Regions from separate parts of the Roseibium algicola genome, predicted to be linked through region 3. Evidence: predicted binding sites of a transcription regulator. Region 3 holds the regulator's gene; each other region holds the start of a gene.

Evidence for each region. Region 3 encodes PhoB, which activates phosphate uptake and scavenging genes when phosphate is short. Its sites were predicted from a motif close to TGTCATNNANCTGTCAT; they were not measured.
Region 1: phnC (phosphonate ABC transporter ATP-binding protein) is a predicted target of PhoB. The motif match lies at 1,440-1,456, and genes of this name have one in related genera.
Region 2: olsB (l-ornithine N(alpha)-acyltransferase) is a predicted target of PhoB. The motif match lies at 1,909-1,925, and genes of this name have one in related genera.

Annotation. Positions count from the first base shown of each region.
Region 1 is NZ_CP019630.1:5,165,075-5,168,155, reverse strand. It holds gene phnC (phosphonate ABC transporter ATP-binding protein) at 1-285, opposite strand, end outside; gene B0E33_RS23945 (phosphate/phosphite/phosphonate ABC transporter substrate-binding protein) at 348-1,220, opposite strand; gene phnC (phosphonate ABC transporter ATP-binding protein) at 1,519-2,340, shown strand; gene phnD (phosphonate ABC transporter substrate-binding protein) at 2,430-3,081, shown strand, end outside.
Region 2 is NZ_CP019630.1:2,573,379-2,576,459, reverse strand. It holds gene B0E33_RS11965 (transglycosylase domain-containing protein) at 1-495, opposite strand, end outside; gene olsB (l-ornithine N(alpha)-acyltransferase) at 823-1,761, opposite strand; gene B0E33_RS11955 (ATP-binding protein) at 2,051-3,081, opposite strand, start outside.
Region 3 is NZ_CP019630.1:1,139,823-1,142,903, reverse strand. It holds gene phoU (phosphate signaling complex protein PhoU) at 1-676, shown strand, start outside; gene phoB (phosphate regulon transcriptional regulator PhoB) at 757-1,458, shown strand; gene B0E33_RS05355 (GcrA family cell cycle regulator) at 1,785-2,321, opposite strand; gene B0E33_RS05350 (aspartate aminotransferase family protein) at 2,763-3,081, shown strand, end outside.

The sequences.
Region 1 (3,081 bases), 2.1 Mb from region 3:
GTTGTGCTTTTGAAAGACAAAGCCGACCTCGGTGCGAACCCGCCTGAGCTGGCGCTGTCGCGCGGAGGAAATGTCTTCACCGAACAACAGAACCGAACCGGCTTCCGGCTCGATCAGACGCAGCGCGCAGCGCAATGCGGTCGATTTTCCAGCACCGTTTGAACCGATCAAGGCAACAGCTTCCTCACGGCCCACGGAGAAGGAAACTTCGCGCAGCACGCTCCGGTCCTTGCCGAAAGTCTTGCAAAGGCCTTCGACCTTCAGGTCACACGGCGTCTCCGTCATGGGCTGTCGGGCTGGGACCGCCGGCGCGATTGCGCCGGCGGACTGGAGCAGAGGCTGCGCCATTATTCGCCGATGAACTTGTCGTATTGCGGGAAACCGGCGGTGGTGTACATGGACCGCACCAGGTCATAGGCACCATCTTCGATCGCCACCAGATCCATGCCCGAATACTTGTCGTTTTCCTCGTGCTGCAGGATCGCGGCGATGATCGATTTCTTGTTGTCGAGGATCGCCTGACGCAGGCTCTGCGCTGTCGCGGGATCGACATGGGCTCCGGCCATGATCATGTCGTTCGGCAGATCGCCGGAACGGGCGATTACCCGGAAAAAGCCGTTCGGGACGCTATCATCCTTGTTGCGGGTGCCAATCCACGAATTGTGATTGATCCCGATGGCGGCAACATCACCCTTCTTCAAGGCTTCATGCGCAATGTTGCGCGAAGTATGCAGCTTCTCGATGTCCTTGACCGGATCGACGCCATAATCGGCCATCAGCTGCATCGGGCACAGCATGTTAGAAGTGGAACCGATATCACCGAAGGCCACCTTCTTGCCCTTGAGATCGGCCGGCCGCGTGAAACCGCTGTCGGCTCGTACGACGACGGCACAGAAGTAATCCGGGCGGCCAAGACCTATAAGCGGACGGGCTTCGGTCAATTTGTTGATCACGATGTACTCGGCAGGACCGGTTACGACAAAGTCGACGCGTTGGGCGCGCAAGGCTTCAGCCGCTGCGGTCCGGCTGGTAACCGGGAAAAACTCGAAGGTGTGGTCTGTTGCATTTTCAAGGGCGTTCTTGAACGGCCCCCATTCAACCTGCAGCCGCTCCAGGCCCTCCACGTCGGTAACGGCCAGTTTGAACGTGTCGGCCAGGGAAGAAGACAGGGAAACGGCAAGAACGGCAGCCGCGAGTGCGGCGGATTTCAAAAAGCGCATGACAGGAACTCCTCAGACAGCCGAAACAAAGCCGGCAAGGCAACAGGAGCGTAACGACACGCGCGCCGCGGAACGTGACCGTATTATGTAAATTTTACGAAATTTACATCAGAGAAAGATGGATCTACGAAGCAGAAAATTTCTTTAACTTCGAACTTCCAGACAAAACTTGATCTTATTTGTTTTCCGGCAAATTTTCTCGATGCTTCTGTCGTAAAACTTCATAAAAGTATAATCGTATAGACATCTGTTCTCGGCACATGTCTGCTAGTTCGCTCTCCGTTTTTCGGAGGGCCCGATGCTGGTCATTGAGCAATTATCTAAAGTCTTTGGAGACCTGACCGCGGTGGACAGTGTCTCCCTTGCCATTCCCAAGGGACAGATGGTCGGCGTGATCGGCCGGTCCGGTGCCGGCAAGTCCACGTTCCTGCGCATGATCAACCGGCTGGCCGACCCCAGCCGGGGGACGATCCTTAACGAGGGAAAGAACATCACGGCCCTGAAGGGTCGCGATCTGCGGCTTTGGCGTGCGTCCTGCGCCATGATCTTTCAGCAGTTCAATCTCGTCGAGCGCATGGATGTGCTGACCAATGTCATGGTTGGCCGCATCGCCCACACTGGGTTCCTGCGCTCCATGACACGATCCTTTACTGACGAGGACCGCGCCCGCGCCATCGAAGCCCTGGACCGGCTGGACCTTGTGCCCCAGGCGCTGCAACGCGCGGGAACCCTTTCCGGCGGGCAGCAGCAGCGCGTCGCCATCGCCAAGGCGCTGGTGCAGAACCCGCGCATCATGCTGGCCGACGAACCGATTGCTTCACTTGATCCGGCCAACGCCAGTCGTGTGATGGACGCCTTGCGCGAAATCAACCGGACGGACGGTCTTACGGTGCTGGTCAATCTGCACACGCTCGACACCGCCCGTGCCTACTGCGACCGGATCATCGCAATGAAGGACGGGCGGGTTCAGTTCGACGGCACGCCGGACGCCCTGACTAGTGAAAGGGTTCGGCAGATTTACGGATCCGACGATCTTTCCGGTGACATCAACGAAGCAGTCACCTCCACCTCCCTTTCGACAACCACTTCCCGGCCGCCGATGAAGGCTGTCGGGGCCTGACCTTCGCGAAGCGGATCATCCGCTCTCGCTCTTGAAGCGGCCTTTGCCGCGCAAATCGCCGGATCTGCCGGCACCAAAGGAGACTTGAGATGAAGGCCATTTTTGCAGCAGCCGTTTCCGCTGCCGTTCTTGCAGCCTCCCCGGCCGTGGCGGACAGCTGGAAGGACCAGTACAAGACAGTCAAGTTCGGCATTCTTTCCGGTGAAAACGAAAAAGACCGGATCGCCCGTTACACGCCTTTCGAAAAGTACCTGGAGAACGAACTCGGCGTTGATGTCGAAATCTTCACCGCCGGATCCTATGACGGCGTGATCCAGGCCATGGCGGCCGACCAGATCGAATTCGCCTTCTTCGGTTCGTCTTCCTATGCCGCTGCCTACACGGAAACCAACGGCGGTGTCGTTCCGCTTGTCTCCCGCCTGCAGAAGGACGGTTCCACCGGTTATTTCTCGGTCGTCGCCGTGCGTTGTGACAGCGGCTACAAGACCCTTGACGACCTGAAGGGCAAGACACTGGCTTTTGCCGATCCGGACAGCACGTCCGGTTATGCCGTGCCTTACTTCAACCTCAGCAAACAAGGCTACGAGCCGAAAACCTATTTCGGTGCCATTCCCTTCTCCGGGGCCCATGAAACCGGTGTGCTTGGTGTCTACAACAAGCAGTATGACGCTGCCGCTACCTACATCACCAACGAGGAAGACGGCATTCCGCAGCGCATGGTCACCAAGGGCATGATCGAGA
Region 2 (3,081 bases), 1.4 Mb from region 3:
GCCGCCGGTGTCTCCGCGGTTTGCCAGCAATTCGCCATTGGCGGCGACAATCTTGACGTTGGGCGGTCGCGCCGGAACCTGCCATTCGGAGGTCGGCGGCAGAAAGGCGGCGTAATAGCCGACCAAGCAGACAACGGCGATGGTGCCCCAGATGCCGAGCACCATGCTCCAGTAGAAGCCGCGCTTGAGAAGGCGGCCGAAGGCGGTCGGGGCCTGGAACCTGTTCTTGCGTTTGGCCTTGCGCCGCTTGGCGCCGGACCGGCCGCCGCCCCTTCCGTTGCCTCGGCCATTGCCGTTGCCGTTCTTGGCCGTCTTGCGCGGAGAGGATCCGGTTTTTTTCTTGACCGGAGCCTTGCGGGTCTTGCCCTTGCCGGACGACTTGGAAGAAGGCGCAGCTGGACGGTCCTGCGGGCTCAAGCGCAGGTCGAGCAGGCTGCTGCCTGAATTTCCGAATGTCGGTTCAACACGCGGCTGGCGTTTCGCCCGAGGCGCCATTGATCCTTCGTCCCCTAACTCCGTACCAACCAGGGTTGGCGTTATCCGGCAAACGCCGGTTTCCCCGGAGATGAGCTTAAATTGCGGCGATTTAAGGGGGCGTTAAGGCTACGGGCTTTTGCACGGGCAAGACGACGGGATGTTCAGCTACAGGCGGCGCGCACTAGCTCGATAACCATCCCGCACAAAAGGCAGCAAACCCGCAGCACCGGGAAGCGAGTGCCGCTCAAACGCAGGAAAAATGCAAAGGCTTGTGCCTCCGCGATCCCGGCTAAGGGTCAAGCCTGGCCGGGAGGACGAAGGAAAGCTTGGCAGCAATCGCCGGAGCTAGCTGGAGTAGCGGCTTGCGTCGGCGCCGTAATAATTGACGTAGCGCGTGTTCAGTTCGGACACCGGCATGATGATCAGCACATCCGTCGTGCCGAACTGGTGATCGATCACCGCTCCGTCGCCGATGAACGCGCCGAGGCGCAGATAGCCCTTCACAAGCGGTGGCAGAGCCCGCAGCGCTTCCTTGGAATTGAGTTCCTCGGCTGGCATGCGGTTCATTTCGACGTATCTGTCTTCCACCGCACGCACGCGCCATTCCTCCGGGGCGCGGGCATTGTGATGCAGGAAGGCGAGCTGGCCGGCGATCGCATCCGGATTGGTGCCTTCGATCGAGGCACAGCCGAGCATGACATCGATGTTGTGGCGCAGAACATAGGACCAGATGCCGTGCCACAGGAGCTCGACGGTCTTCTTGTTGCGGTAAGGCTTCAGAACGCAGGACCGGCCGAGTTCCATGAAGCGCTTGCCCGGGTTTGCGTCGATCAGCGACTGGATGTCGTATTCGGCGGCGGTATAGAAACCGGCATGCTGATCGGCGATTTCCTGGCGCAGGATCCGGTAGGTACCGACGATTTCAGGCTTCAGGCGGCCCAGCTTGTTGCGCTTCTGCAAGTCGTGGTCGACCACGAGAAGGTGATCGCAATAGGCATCGAAGGGGTCGGCATCACGGCGGGTTGCCAGCGTATGCGCATCGGCAATGGCCGACATTTCCTCGTAGAAAACGTCATAGCGCAGGCGCTGTGCCTTTTTAACTTCCTTGAAGTTGCGGGCCATCCGCACTTCCAGGGATCCGATCCGGCCGAGCGTTTCGCCAGTCTTGACCGGGGTCTGCAGTGCTGGCCCGATGCGCTGCGCGTTGGGGAGGTTGGCGTCCGGACGCATTGCCGGTGTGAATTTCCTGACCAGTTTCCTGGGAGAAAAAAGCCCTTGGCGCATTATGGACATTCCACCCTCGTGTATTCCTTATGGCGCACTGACAGGTTTCACAGGTTCTCGTCTGTTTCACTTGCCGAATTACCTTCGCCGGAACATTACGTCCGAACCCGGTCAGTGTGCTTCAAGCCTGCCGTAGAACATACTATTCCGACAGCTGGATGACACTCGGTTTTTTGCGCCGTGTTTTCCACGTGCAAGCTTAGCCCACTCTTGCGGCTTTGTGAATTTCTACGAGCGCCGGTGGAAGCGTTTCCACTTCCGGCTGTCGCGACAGGGAAAGTTCGCTGCGTCAGGCGCGGCTGATTTCGGCCAATGCGTCGGAAATCGCTTCTACGGAAAGCGGTTTCGTCAGATAGCCGGCAGCGCCCACTTCTGTCGCCTTGTCCCTTGCATCCTTCATGACATCGGCGGTCACGATCAGCACCGGTACATTGGTCCGGCCGGCGGCCTGTTCGTCGGACCGGATCTGGCGAATGGCCTGGAATCCGTCGAGGCCTGGCATGTGCAGGTCCATAAGAATTGCGTCATAAGCGCCGCTGGCGGCTTCCTCGACGGCCTTTTCGCCGTCGATCACCATCACCGGCACATGGCCGAGCTTGCGCAGCATGGCTTCGCTCAAAAGGCGGTTGATGTCGTTGTCTTCCGCCACGAGCAGGCGCAGCGGCCGGGCCGGAACCTTGTAGCGGTTCGGCAGGAAGCCGTTGCTGACGGGCTCCGCGCTTGCGTCCCAGGCGTGTTCCATGCCGTCGTCGTCCAGCAGGCCGGAAAAGATCTGGACCAGGGTCTCGATCCGCACCGGGCGGATCAGATAGGCGGCATACCCGGCTTCGCGCAGATGTTCCAGGCGCTCGCGCTCCGGCGGGGCGATCATAACGACGGCAGGAGCCTTGCAGCCGGTCAGGCGGGCAGAGGCCAGCCAGCCGCCGCTGTCGGACAGGGCGCCGTTGTCGACAACAAGTAGATCGGCCTCGGCCAGCGCGGCATCGAGATCCGTACTGCCCGGCGCATGCACGGACACATTGGCTGCGTGATACTGCAGCCGTCTGGCCAGCAGCGGGCATTCGATCTGGCTGGTGCTGACGAACACGATCCTGCGGCCCTCAAGCTTGGCAAGGCGCGGATCCGTGTCGGCAACAAGGGATTCGGGGATCGGCAAGGACACGCGGAACTGCGCGCCGCCGTCTTCGGAGGGCTGCGCGGCAATTTCGCCACCCATCAGGCCGGCAAGCCGCTGGGCGATGGCCAGACCGAGGCCGGTGCCGCCGAACTTGCGCGCCGGGCCATGGTCGACCTGCTCGAATTCCTGAAACAGCCGCTCGG
Region 3 (3,081 bases):
GGCTTACGATGACGAACTGACGGCCATGGCCGGCAAGGTTGCCGAAATGGGTGGTATTGCCGAAAAGGCTTTCGCCGATGCGGTGTCCGCGCTGGTGTCGCAGGATCTGGAGCTTGCCAAGGCGACGATCAAGGGCGATGTCCGTCTGGACAGCCTTTACAACGAACTTGAAGTGAAGCTGATCGAGCTGATCGTCCGCCGCCAGCCGATGGGGCAGGACCTGCGTGAAATCACCGCCGCAACGCGCATTGCCAATGACCTGGAGCGTGTTGGCGATCTTGCCAAGAACGTTGCCAAGCGCGTCATCGCCATCGACAGCGACTTGCAGTCCAAGAAGCTCGCGATCGGTGTGGAGCACATGACGGAACTTGCTCTTTCGCAGCTCAAGCAGGTGCTGGATGCCTACGCCCGCAAGGATGCGGAAGCCGCCCGCCGGGTTCAGGAAGCCGACGCCGAGGTCGACGCGATCTACACGTCGATCTTTCGCGAACTCCTGACCTACATGATGGAAGACCCGCGGGTCATTACCCAGTGCGTCCATCTCTTGTTCTGCGCAAAGAACATCGAGCGCATCGGCGATCACGCCACGAACATCGCCGAGAACGTCTACTACATGGTCACTGGCGAGCGTTTGCCGGAAGACCGGGCAAAGGTCGACGAAACAGGCGCGGTCTGACCCGCCGGTAATCGTCGGATTTGCAGAAGATCTTAACGGCCGGCGCTTCGGCGCCGGTTGCGGTAATTGGAGCGAGATGTATGCCGAAGGTGCTCATCGTTGAAGACGAAGAACCGCTCAGCCTTCTATTGAGATACAATTTGGAAGCGGAAGGGTACTCGGTCGAGTCCTGTGTCCGGGGTGACGAGGCGGAAATCCGCCTGCGGGAAAGCCTGCCGGATCTGTTGCTGCTCGACTGGATGCTGCCGGGCCTGTCCGGAATTGAACTGTGCCGCCGCCTGCGGGCGCGCGAAGACACCGAGCGCCTGCCGGTCATCATGCTGACGGCACGCGGTGAGGAAGCAGAGCGCATCCGCGGCCTGTCGACCGGTGCCGACGACTACGTGGTCAAGCCCTTCTCGGTACCGGAATTGATGGCCCGCGTGCGCGCCATCCTGCGCCGGGCAAGTCCGGAAGTGGTGTCCAGCATGTTGCGATCCGGCGATATCGAACTGGATCGCGAAACGCACCGCGTTCGCCGCAACACCAAGGAAATACACCTGGGGCCGACGGAATTCCGCCTGCTGGAATTCCTGATGACATCGCCTGGCCGTGTCTTCTCCCGCGAACAACTGCTGGATGGGGTCTGGGGTCACGATGTCTACGTGGACGAACGCACTGTCGATGTTCACGTCGGTCGCTTGCGCAAGGCTCTGAACAAGGGCAAGGCGAAGGATCCTATCCGTACCGTCCGTGGTGCCGGATACGCCTTCAATGACCAGTTCACCTCTGCCACTGCCTGAGCGCAACTTGCAGAATGGAATTAAGGAGCCCGCTTTCAAGCGGGCTTTTTGTTTCTCAGCGGTTATGTGCCTTTCGCGGAACAAGGTTCTCTTCTGCGACCACCCCATCAGATGTGTCGGTGTCGGGGCTGATCCTGCGGTCCCTGTCGTGGCGGAGCGGTCAAACAAGGTTTGATTTGATGGAACGGAAACGACATGGATCGGTGCCAAGAACAAGCCGTGGGAGGTCACTGGTCGGGGTCGGGCATCTGGTCAATGGAAGGCCCAAACAAAAAAAAGCCCGCCAGATGGCGGGCTTTCTCATGAATTGGTTAGGTGCGAGGCTATCAGCCTGCCTGAGCCATCGTCTTGCGATCGCGGCGGCGGTCGGCGACCGGCTGATACGCGATCTTGCAGTGATGAGCGCAGTAGGGGACGCCGGCATCGGACTGGCGGCCGCAGAAGTAAAAGTCGTCGGTCGCCGGGTCGCCAATCGGCCATTTGCAGGTCCGCTCGGTCAGCGTCAGGATGGTAGCCCGCTGCGAGATCGGAACGAGCTCTGCAATCGGCTCTACGCGCGGCTTGGGGGCCACCACTGGTGCAGGCGAGATGTCTGCTTTAAGGGCCGTCGCGCCGATCGACTGCGGATGTGACGTCGTCGGTTTCTTCGGCGCTGCACCCGTTGCAGGAGCTGCGGTGCGCGGCCGGCGCGGCTTGGCGCTTGAAGAGGTGGACTTGGCGCGGCCGGACAGGCCAAGGCGGTGCACCTTGCCGATCACGGCGTTACGGGTAACACCACCCAGTTCGCCTGCGATCTGGCTTGCGCTCAAGCCGTCGCCCCAAAGCTTTTTGAGAAGCTCAACTCGTTCGTTTGTCCAACTCATTGCCGCACCCTTTAGTTTGACCGTCCTGCGGCCATTAACCCCGTGTTAAGCATGCGCAAGCACGCTTAATGCTGGCAGATCTAGTGCCTCTTGGTGATTTGCCTCACGAGATCTCGTGTCTGATTGCTGAGAGGTTACAATAACGTTAATTTGTCAGGCAACCACTCGACCCAAACCAGTTGGGGATGAAACGACTTTTCCCCAATTATGGCGAGGTCATTGAGAATTTTATGAAATCCGCCCTCCGCGGCACATGAAATGTCTTGTGCGCCATTTCCATTGACAGTGCATGGTACCGGCAGTGTATAAGAAAGCCGCTGCGTGCCGCCTCATCGGGGCGGCACGTTGCGTTTTGGCCCTTCGGCATCTTTTCAAGGTGACGGCCCGGCGTCGGGGCGACGCAGGGGACAGCAGGGGCGTTTAAAGGAGACAAACGAGGTTATGTCCGCGACTGCACTATTCGGAAATTACGCAAGATCGAACCTGTCTTTCGATCATGGGGAAGGCGTCTGGCTGGTTACCACCGATGGCCGACGATTCCTCGATTGCGGTTCCGGCATCGCGGTCAACGCACTCGGTCATGCCCATCCGCATCTGGTCAAGGCATTGCAGGATCAGGCAGCCAAGCTGTGGCATACCTCTAACCTGCACCAGATCCCGGATGGCGAACGGCTGGCGCAGCGCCTGTGCGCGGAAACCTTTGCCGACAAGGTGCTGTTCGTGAATTCCGGCGCGGAAGCGATGGAAGCTGCCATCAAAT